2 regions of the Mycobacterium avium subsp. avium genome follow, and region 1 is predicted to be linked to the other one. Evidence: predicted binding sites of a transcription regulator. Region 1 holds the regulator's gene; the other holds the start of a gene.
The links. Region 1 encodes LexA, which represses DNA repair genes until DNA is damaged. Its sites were predicted from a motif close to CGAACANNTGTTCG; they were not measured.
Positions count from the first base shown of each region.

Region 2: a site for LexA is predicted at 3,249-3,262, ahead of MAA44156_RS18780 (error-prone DNA polymerase). Genes of this name have one in related genera too.

Region 1 is NZ_CP046507.1:2,076,027-2,081,484, reverse strand. Features, by position in the region: gene MAA44156_RS09635 (acyl-CoA dehydrogenase family protein) at 1-209, shown strand, start outside; gene MAA44156_RS09630 (LGFP repeat-containing protein) at 488-2,689, shown strand; gene lexA (transcriptional repressor LexA) at 2,696-3,394, opposite strand; gene MAA44156_RS09620 (LysM peptidoglycan-binding domain-containing protein) at 3,707-4,201, shown strand; gene nrdR (transcriptional regulator NrdR) at 4,353-4,817, shown strand; partial or broken gene MAA44156_RS09610 (peroxynitrite isomerase) at 4,856-5,340, shown strand; gene MAA44156_RS09605 (PhzF family phenazine biosynthesis protein) at 5,362-5,458, opposite strand, start outside.
Region 2 is NZ_CP046507.1:4,034,011-4,039,468, forward strand. Features, by position in the region: gene MAA44156_RS18780 (error-prone DNA polymerase) at 1-3,234, opposite strand, end outside; gene MAA44156_RS18785 (wax ester/triacylglycerol synthase domain-containing protein) at 3,406-4,731, shown strand; gene otsB (trehalose-phosphatase) at 4,775-5,458, shown strand, end outside.

The DNA of each region.
Region 1 (5,458 bases):
TGACCGCCGAGCTGGCCGCCATGGCCAAGTGGTACTCCACCGAAAAGCAGGTGCACCTGATCGACCGCTGCCTGCAATTGCACGGCGGCTACGGCTACATGCGCGAATACCCGGTCGCCCGTGCCTATCTCGATGCCCGGGTGCAGACCATTTACGGCGGCACCACCGAGATCATGAAGGAAATCATCGGCCGCAGCCTCGGCGTCTAGCGTTTCGCGCGGCCGGGGGCACGCCGGGTCGCGATTCGGACATGGCCCCGCATCGGTTCGACATCGATGCGGTATCCGTTTTTGTAAAATTCGTAATTTGACTTCGCATTTCTTGTTGGCTGGAGCAAAGTAATGCGAGCCCGGCGACAAGGCGGATCGTGAGTGGGTCCTTTCCCCGCGCCATCGCGGCCCGCGCGCCGGAGACGCAGTACGGGCGTCGCCGCAAAGGGAGCCATGCCCGTCGGCTGGAAGGCTTGGTGAAGGTGCACAGAGGTCGGATGCGCAAGCTGGTCGGAAGCGCGCTGGTCAGCTTGACGACCACAGCACTGGCCGCGGTACTCCTGGCGCCCGCCGCGACGGCGAGCCCGATCGGCGATGCCGAGGCGGCGATCATGGCGGCCTGGGAGAAGGCCGGCGGCGACACCTCCCCGCTGGGCGCCCGCAAGGGCGACGTGTATCCCGTCGGGGACGGGTTCGCGCTGGACTTCGACGGCGGCAAGATGTTCTTCACCCCGGCCACCGGCGCGAAATTCGCCTACGGGCCGATCCTGGACAAATACGAGTCGCTGGGTGGGCCGGCCGGCAGCGACCTGGGCTTCCCGGCCATCAACGAGGTGCCGGGCCTGGCCGGTCCCGACAGCCGGGTGGTCACCTTCTCGGCCAGCGACAAGCCGGTGATCTTCTGGACGCCCGAGCACGGCGCCCACGTGGTGCGCGGCGCCATCAACTCGGCCTGGGACAAGCTCGGCAGCTCGGGCGGGGTGCTCGGGGTGCCGGTCGGTGACGAGACCTACACCGGCGAGGTGTCCACCCAGAAATTCAGCGGCGGCCAGGTGTCCTGGAACCGGCAGACCAAGCAGTTCAGCACCGAACCGCCGGGGTTGGCCGACCAGTTGAAGGGTCTGCAGGTCGCCATCGATCCCACCGCCGCCATCAACACGGCCTGGCGCGCGGCCGGCGGGCCCGGCGGCCCGCTGGGCGCCAAGCAGGGCGGACCCACCCCGGTCGGCGGCGACGGGATCGTGCAGAACTTCGCCGGCGGCAAGGTGTTCTTCACCCCGGCCACCGGGGCGAACGCGCTGGAGAGCGACATCCTGGCCAAATACGAGTCGCTGGGCGGGCCGGCCGGCAGCGACCTGGGATTCCCCACCACCAACGAGACCGACGGCGGCATCGGGCCGTCCAGCCGGATCGCCACCTTCTCGGCCCCCGACAAGCCGGTGATCTTCTGGACGGCCGACCACGGCGCCTTCGTGGTGCGCGGCGCGATGCGGGCCGCCTGGGACAAACTCCGCGCTCCGGCCGGCAAACTGGGCGCGCCGGTCGGCGACCAGGCCGTGGACGGCGACGTGATCTCCCAGCAGTTCACCGGCGGCAAGATCTCCTGGAACCGGGCAAAGAACACGTTCAGCACCGACCCGTCGAACCTGGCGCCGCTGCTGTCCGGCCTGCAGATCTCGGGCCAGAACCAGCCGAGCAGTTCGGCCATGCCGGCCCACCCCAAGAAGTTCAGCTGGCATTGGTGGTGGCTGATGGCCGCGATCCCGGTCGCGGTCCTGCTGGTGCTGCTGATCTGGGTGCTGTTCGTCTGGCGCCGCCGCCGGCCCGGGCCCGAGGCCACCGGCTACGGCGTCGACCACGGCTACGACGCGGCCGAGGGGCAGTGGGGACACGACGACGCCGACGTGGCCACCGAGCACTTCGGCGCGCCGCCGTCCGGTGAGCCGCCGGCCGGGTCCGGGGTCGCCGCCCGGGTCAGTTGGCAGCGCCAGGCCCCCGCCGACGGCGGGTACGGGTTCGAGGAGGAGGACCCCGACGCGGTCGACACCGATTCGATCCCGGTGGTCTCCGACGAGATGCTCGCCGAAGCCGACTATCCCGCCGCCGAGGCCGATTACACCGACTACACCGACGCCGTCCCGGAGGTCGCCGAGCCCGAGACCGCCGACGACGCCGCCTACGCCGACGCCGACTACGCCGAGGTCGACTACCCGGATGTCGGCTATCGGGAGGACGAGTATCCCGACCTCGCCGTGCCGCACACCCCGCCCGACGCCGACGCCGTGACCGGCGGCATCCCGGCCGCCGAGGCCGACGACGAATACGCCGAGCTGGCCGCGCCGCAAGCGCAGCCCGAAGAGCGCCCGGAACCGCAGCCGGGACCGGAGGAGGCGGCGGAGGCCGCCGGCGGTGCCGTCGACGCCGGTGTTGCCGGGACCCGACCGCGGTCTGGGCGGCACGCCGCCGCGGACGAGGAGGACGCCTCGGAGAACGGTCTGGCCGGCCCGGACGGGCGGCCGACGATCCACCTGCCGCTGGAGGACCCCTACCAGGCGCCGGAGGGTTACCCGATCAAGGCCAGCGCTCGCTACGGCCTGTACTACACGCCGGGCAGCGACCTGTACCGGGACACGCTGCCCGAGCTGTGGCTGTCCAGCGAAGAGGTCGCGCAGGCCAACGGTTTCACCAAGGCCGACTGACCGGCGTCACACCTTGCGGATCACCGTGACCACCTTGCCCAACACGGTCGCGTCGTTACCGGGAATGGGGTCGAACGCCGGGTTGTGCGGCATCAGCCAGACCTGACCGCCGGCGCGTTTGAACGTCTTGACGGTGGCCTCGCCGTCGATCATGGCCGCGACGATGTCGCCGTTGTCGGCGACGTGCTGCTGGCGCACCACCACCCAGTCGCCGTCGCAGATCGCCGCCTCGACCATCGAGTCACCGACCACCTTGAGCAGGAAAAGCGTTCCGTCGCCGACCAACTCGCGCGGCAGCGGAAAGACGTCCTCGACGGCCTCCTCGGCGAGGATGGGCCCGCCGGCCGCGATCCGCCCGAGCACCGGGACGAAGGTGGGTTCGGGCAGCGCGTCGGAGCCGGCCACCTCGGTGGCGGGCGCGGCCACGTCGTCGTCCACGCCGCGGACATCGACCGCGCGCGGCCGGTTGGGGTCGCGGCGCAGATAGCCCTTGCGTTCCAGGGTGCGCAGCTGGTGGGCCACCGAGGAGGTCGACGTCAGGCCGACGGCGTCGCCGATCTCCCGGATGCTCGGCGGGTAGCCGCGGCTGGTCACCGAGGCGCGGATGACGTTCAGGATGGTGCGCTGCCGTTCGGTCAGCGAGGGATCCACGGCGTGCAGCCGGCCGTCCGGTCCGGCTGATGAACTGTCGTTGCTGTCGTCCATGGCACCGAATGTAACCCCATCGCCGACGAGAATCAAACATGTGTTCGACTGGCGTGTCGTGCCCGACCCCGGTGCCGGCCACGGAGCCCGCCTGGGGCCTAAAGACCCTACAACTGCGGAATCACACATGTGTAACTTTTGCGTAGACCGGGTACCTGATCTGCATGACAGTGGTAAGGCCGACGAAGTTGTCGGTGGCGTGATCTAGCGTTTGGCTCGTGCGACACGCTTCGCTCAAATGTTCGGGTTTCGAACACACAAGCGATTAGAGTCGAACACACGAGCGAGAGCTAGTTGACCGGAGGAACGCAGATGACAGTCATCCATACGCTTGCGCCGCGTCCGAGCAGTCTTCGGCGTCCGGTCAACGGACCGGTTCAGGGCGTTCGGTACGGCCGCGACGGGCTGACCCGTCCACGCCGGCCGGGGCCGGTCCGGCCCGCCGGGGCGGCGACCCGCTACCACGGCACCGGGGTGGCCATGTCGGTTGCCCCGCACCGGCGGCGCTCGGTCACCTGGGTGACGACGGTCGGGCTGGCGTTGGCCGCGGGGGCGATCACGCTGTGGCTGGGTCTGGTCGCCAACGTCGGTCAGGTGCTCAACGGCGACGCGCCGAGCTCGGCCGCCCACGTCCCGGACCGGCTCGCCGTGGTGCGGGTCGACCCGGGGGAGTCGCTGTCCGACGTCGCCCACCGGGTGGCACCCGACGCGCCGGCCGCCCAGGTCGCCGACCGCATCCGCGAGCTCAACGACCTGAACTCGCCCACGTTGGTTGCCGGCCAGACGTTGATCGCTCCCGTCGGCTGAACTCCTTGTGCCACAACGTTTCCGGGACCCGATGCCACTGTTGCCGGTGGCGGGCCCCGAGGCCCGGTGGCTCCGTTAGCCGTGGCGCCGTCGGCGCAGGTACGCTCGAAGTCCTGCGGTACCCGGTCGTCGGCACGGTGAAGGAGCAGTCATGCACTGTCCGTTCTGCCGTCATCCGGACTCCCGGGTGATCGACTCGCGGGAAACCGACGAAGGCCAGGCCATCCGGCGGCGCCGCTCCTGCCCCGAGTGCGGACGGCGTTTCACCACCGTGGAAACCGCGGTGCTGGCGGTGGTCAAGCGCAGCGGCGTCACCGAGCCGTTCAGCCGGGAAAAGGTGATCAGCGGTGTCCGCCGGGCCTGCCAGGGGCGCCAGGTGGACGACGATGCGCTCAACTTGCTGGCCCAGCAGGTGGAGGACACCGTGCGCGCCGCCGGCTCGCCCGAGGTGCCCAGCCACGAGGTCGGCCTGGCCATCCTGGGGCCGTTGCGCGACCTCGACGAGGTGGCCTACCTGCGCTTCGCCTCGGTCTACCGGTCGTTCGAGTCCGCCGACGATTTCGAGCGCGAGATCCAAGCGCTGCGCGAGCACCGCGGCGTGGCGACCCCGGGCTGACGACGCCGCGCACACCGCGTCGGCCTAGGCTCGCGTTCATGCCCACCGACTTGCATCCCGACCTGGCGGCGCTGGCCCCGCTGCTGGGCACCTGGACCGGCCGGGGCTCCGGCAAGTACCCACCATCCAGCCGTTCGACTACCTCGAAGAGGTCACCTTCTCCCACGTCGGCAAGCCGTTTCTGGCCTACGCCCAGAAGACCCGGGCGGTGGCCGACGGCAAGCCGTTACACGCCGAGACCGGATATCTGCGGGTGCCGCAACCGGGTCGGCTCGAACTGGTGCTGGCCCATCCGAGCGGCATCACCGAGATCGAGGTCGGCAGCTACGCGGTCACCGGCGGCCTCATCGAGATGCGGATGTCCACCACGTCGATCGGGCTGACCCCCAGCGCCAAGGAGGTGACGGCGCTCGCGCGTTGGTTCCGCGTCGACGGCGACGAGCTTTCCTACTCGGTGCAGATGGGCGCGGTCGGGCAGCCGCTGCAGGACCATCTCGCCGCGGTGCTGCACCGGCAGCGCTGAGGAGTCATCGCCGCCGGATCGTCAATCCAGGTGCCGCACACCGTCATTGACCACCCGACCGGCCACCCCCACCCAGCCTTCGGCGCTCCAGCTGGTTTCGATCACCGAACCCTTGCCC
Region 2 (5,458 bases), 2.0 Mb from region 1:
CAACCGTTCGGCGACGACGGTGATGGCGCCGCTGGCGTTTTGCACCTGCCCGCGCACCAGCAACGCCGGCGCGGTGTTGGCCAGCTTGCGATGCCGCGCCCACACCCCCGGGGTGCAGAGCACGTTGACCATCCCGGTCTCGTCCTCGAGGTTGAGGAAGGTCACCCCCTGCGCGGTGCCGGGCCGCTGCCGATGCGTCACCGCGCCCGCGATCAGGACCCGGTCGCCGTCGGGCACCGACCCCAGCCTCGCCGCGGGCACCACCCCCATCGCGTCCAGGTCGTCGCGCAGGAACTGGGTCGGATAGCTGTCCGGGGAGATGCCGGTGGCCCACACGTCGGCGGCGGCCAGCTCCAGCTCGCTCATCCCCGGCAGCGCCGGGATGTGCGAGGACGAACCCACCCCGGGCAGCCGGTCCGGCCGCTGGGTGGCCGCCGCCCCGGCCGCCCACAGCGCCTCGCGCCGCGACATCCCGAAGCAGCCGAACGCCCCGGCGGTCGCCAGCGCCTCGGTCTGCGGCACCGAAAGGTGCAGCCGGGCGGTCAGGTCCAGCAGGGAAGCGAACGGGCCGTTGGCCTTTCGCTCCTGCACCAGCTTTTCGGCCAGGTCGTCGCCGATGTGGCGGACGGCACCCAGGCCGAGGCGCACCTCGGTGCCGGCGTTCTCCAGCGTGGCGTGCGCCAGGCTGGCGTTGACGTCCGGGCCGTGCACCGTCACGCCGTGCCGGCGGGCGTCGGCCACCAGCGACTGCGGCGAGTAGAACCCCATCGGCTGGGCGCGCAGCAGCGCCGCGCAGAACGCCGCGGGGTGGTGCAGCTTGAACCACGACGAGTAGAACACCAGCGACGCGAAGCTCAGCGCATGGCTTTCCGGGAAGCCGAAATTGGCGAACGCCTCCAGCTTTTCGTAGGTCCGGTCGATCACCTCGTCAGGGGCGCCGTGCAGCGCCCGCATGCCGTCGTAGAACCGGCCGCGCAGCCGTCGCATCCGCTCGGTGGAGCGCTTGGACCCCATGGCGCGGCGCAGCTGATCGGCCTCGGCGGCGGAGAACCCGGCGCAGTCCACCGCGAGCTGCATCAGCTGCTCCTGAAACAGCGGCACCCCCAACGTCTTTCGCAGCGCCGGCTCCATCGACGGGTGGTCGTAGAGTACCGGGTCCACCCCATTGCGCCGCCGGATGTAGGGATGCACCGACCCGCCCTGGATGGGCCCGGGACGGATCAGCGCCACCTCCACCACCAGGTCGTAGAACACCCGGGGCTTCAGCCGCGGCAGGGTGGCCATCTGCGCGCGCGACTCCACCTGGAACACGCCGACGGAATCGGCGCGGGCCAGCATCTCGTACACCGCCGGCTCGGACAGGTCGAGCCGCGACAGGTCCACCTCGATCCCCTTGTGCTCGGCCACCAGGTCGATGGCGTAGTGCAGTGCCGAGAGCATGCCCAGCCCGAGCAGGTCGAACTTCACCAAACCGATTGCCGCGCAGTCGTCTTTGTCCCACTGCAGCACGCTGCGATTCTCCATCCGGGCCCACTCCACCGGGCACACGTCGGCGATCGGGCGGTCGCAGATCACCATGCCGCCCGAATGAATGCCCAGGTGTCGCGGCAGGTTGCGGACCTGGTTGGCCAGATCGATCACCTGCGGCGGGATGCCTTCCACGTCCGGGGAATCCGCCAGCCCGCTCCAGCTGCTGATCTGCTTGCTCCACGCGTCCTGCTGGCCCTGCGAATAGCCCAGCGCGCGGGCCATGTCGCGCACCGCGATCTTTCCCCGGTAGGTGATGACGTTGGCGACCTGGGCGGCGTAGTCGCGGCCGTAGCGGTCGTAGACGTACTGGATCACCTTTTCGCGCTGGTCGGATTCGATGTCCATGTCGATGTCGGGCGGCCCGTCGCGGGCCGGCGACAGGAAGCGCTCGAACAGCAGCTCGTTGGCCACCGGGTCCACCGCGGTGACGCCCAGGGCGTAGCAGACCGCGGAGTTGGCCGCCGATCCCCGGCCCTGACACAGGATGTTGTTCTCCCGGCAGAACCGCGCGATGTCGTGCACCACCAGGAAATAGCCCGGAAACTGCAGTTGCGCAATGACTTTCAGCTCGTGCTCGATCTGGGCGTAGGCCCGCGGCGCGCGCTCGGGTGACCCGTAGCGGTCGCGCGCCCCGGTCATGGTCAACTGCCGCAGCCAGCTGTCCTCGGTGTGCCCGTCGGGCACGTCGAACGGCGGCAGCCGCGGCGCGATCAGCGCCAGCCCGAACGCGCACTGCTCGCCCAGCTCGGCGGCGGCGGTCACCGCCTCGGGACACCACGCGAACAGCCGGGCCATCTCCTCGCCGGAGCGCAGGTGCGAACCGCCCAGCGGGGCCAGCCATCCGGCGGCCGAATCCAGCGACTCCCGGGCCCGGATGGCGCCCACCGCCATGGCCAGCCGGCGCCGCGACGGCCCGGCGAAATGCGCGCCGGTGGTGGCGACGACGCCGACCCCGAAGCGCGGGGCCAGCGCGGCCAGCGCCGCGTTGCGTTCGTCGTCGAGCGGTTGGCCATGCCGGGTCAGCTCGATGCTGACCCGCGCCGCGCCGAACCGGTCCACCAGATCGGCCAGCGCCCGCGCCGCCGCGTCCGGCCCGCCGTCGGAAAGCGCTTGGCGGACATGGCCTTTGCGGCAACCGGTCAGGATGTGCCAGTGCCCGCCGGCGGCCTCGGTCAGCGCGTCGAGATCGTAGCGGGGCTTGCCCTTCTCGCCGCCGGCCAGATGCGCCACGGCCAGCTGCCGCGACAGCCGCCGGTACCCCTCGGCGCCGCGGGCCAGCACCAGCAGGTGCGGGCCGGGCGGGTCGGGCGCCTCGGTGCGCGCACTGGGGCCCAAAGACAGTTCGGCGCCGAACACGGTGCGCACGTCGAGTTCGGCCGCCGCCTCGGCGAACCGCACCGCCCCGTACAACCCGTCGTGGTCGGTGAGCGCCAGGGCGCGCAGGTCCAGCCGGGCGGCCTCCTCGACCATCTCCTCGGGCGTGCTCACCCCGTCCAGGAAGCTGAACGCGGAATGCGCGTGCAATTCGGCATAGGGAACCGACGAACGGGCCGCCCGGCCCTCGTCCGGCGGCCGGTACGTCGCGCGCCCGCGCGACAGCGGTCCGTCTGGTTCCGGGGCCGGCGACTCGCCGGCGCGGCGCGGCTTGCTGTCGAGCACCCGCTCCATCTCCGCCCAACTCGGCGGCCCGTTGAACCAGCCCACAGACCCGAGTATATCGAACTGGTGTTCGATTTAATCGCGGCCCGGTACAACCGTTGTTAAACCGATCTTCAACTCCTAAACAAGGTCTTAACGCTGCGGGGGTTACCGCGGGCGGGGCACTGGACGAATACTGGTACGGGTTCAAAAAAGCGGACACGGGCGGGACCGAGCATGGCGCAGACACTCGATACGGCGTTCCTCAAGGCCCACGATCCGGATCAGCACGCCAGCCTGGCGATCGGGGCGGTCGCCATCGTCGACGGCACCGTGCCCGACCCCGCGCAACTGGAACACCTTGTGGCAGAACGTATCCTGCCGATCGCGCGGTGCACGCAGCTGCTGCGGGCGCACCCGCTGAACCGGGAGTGGGTGGACTGCCCGGACTTCGATCTGGCCCGGCACCTGCGCCGGGTGGCGATCGCGGGCACCGGCGACGAGGCCGAGCTGTCGCGGGTGATCGGCCAGGCGCTGCGCCGGCCGCTGGACCCGGGTCGCCCGCCGTGGGAATGCTGGGTGATCGAGGGCCTGCGCGGCAACCGGTGGGCGATGTTGATGAAGACCCATCACGGCCTGCTGGACGGCAACCCGGCCGCCCGCCTGATCACCCGGCTCTGCGACGACGCCGACGCCGACATGTTCGCCAATAACGCTGCAGCACAACCTGTTTCATCCCCGACCGGCTGGCTCGACGCGCTGAGCCGGGTGTCGTCGCTGACCGGTGGGCTGCTCGGGGCGCTCCGGCTCGCCGGGCGGGCCGAGGCGGTGGCGCCGGTGCGCCGCTACGCCACGGTGCGGGTGCCGATCGCCGACGTCGACCGGGTCTGCCGCAAATTCGGTGTCAGCGCCAACGACGTCGCGCTGGCCGCCGTCACCGAGGGATTCCGCACGGTGCTGCTCGACCGCGGCGAGCAACCGCGGGCCGACTCGCTGCGCACCCTGGTCCCGCTGCCGGTCCGCTCGGCGGTACTCTCGCACCTGCCCGTCGAACACGACGACCCGGTGCGCCGGCTGCAGACCGTGCACGCCCGGTGCAACCCCGCCGCCGGGACGCAGCCGGCCGGCATCGTCGAATCGGCGATCGGACTGCTCCCGAACATGGTGCGCGGCAATCTGATTCAGCTGTTGTCCCGGCTGCCGCAGCGTGCCGTCGTCACGCTGGCCACCAACGTGCCCGGGCCGCGCCGACGGCTGCGGGTGATGGGCCAGACGCTGGAGCGGCTGCTGCCGGTCCCCCCGACGGCCACCCAGCTGCACACCGGCGTGGCGGTGCTCAGCTACGGCGACGAACTGGTTTTCGGCATCACTGCCGGGCCGGGCGACGGGTTCGACGTCACGCGGCTGGCCGCCGCCGTCGAGCTGGGCATGGCGCGGCTGGCGGCCCTCGGCGACGATTCCGTGCTGCTGTTCGCCGACCGGCGGCGCCGCCGCGCGGCCCGCCCGCCGCTGGGCCGGGTGCCGCCCGCACACCCATCGGCGCCCGGACACGCACGTCACTGACCGGCTCGGGGCGCGACCGTGCCGCCGTGAGAAGGTTTTCCTCATGGGCGAATCGGGGCCGGTGGTGATCGACCCGCGCCGCCACGACGCGGTGCTGTTCGGGGTCGGCGACGCGCTGGGCTCGGCATTGGCGAGCCAACTGGGACAGATCGGGGTGGGCACCGCGGCGTTCGCGGCGGACGACCCGGCGGCGGCGGCCGACCGGCTGCGGGTCCGCCCGGGCCGCTGCGTGGTGGTGGCCGGCGACCCCGCGGCCGTCGAGGCCGCCCGCGCCGCCGGGTTCGCGTTGGTGATCGGGCTGGCGCCCGACGGGCGCGACGGCGACGGGCTGCGCGGGGCCGGGGCCGACGCGGTGATCGCCGAGCTGGAACAGATCACCGTGCGCACCGGCGACCGCCGGATGTCGCAGCTGCCGGATGCCTCCCAGGTCCTGACCGGCGGCGCCGGCGGGCTGGCCGGTCGGCACCCGGCGGTGTTCTTCGACTTCGACGGCACGCTGTCGGACATCGTCGACGATCCCGACGCGGCCCGCCCGGTGGCCGGGGCCACCGCGGCGCTGACCCGGCTGGCCGCGCGTTGCCCGGTCGCGGTGCTGTCCGGGCGCGATCTGGCCGACGTGACGAAACGCGTTGGGGTGCCGGGGATCTGGTATGCGGGAAGCCACGGCTTCGAGCTGACCGCGCCCGACGGCAGCCACCACCAGAACGACGACGCCGCCGCGGCCATC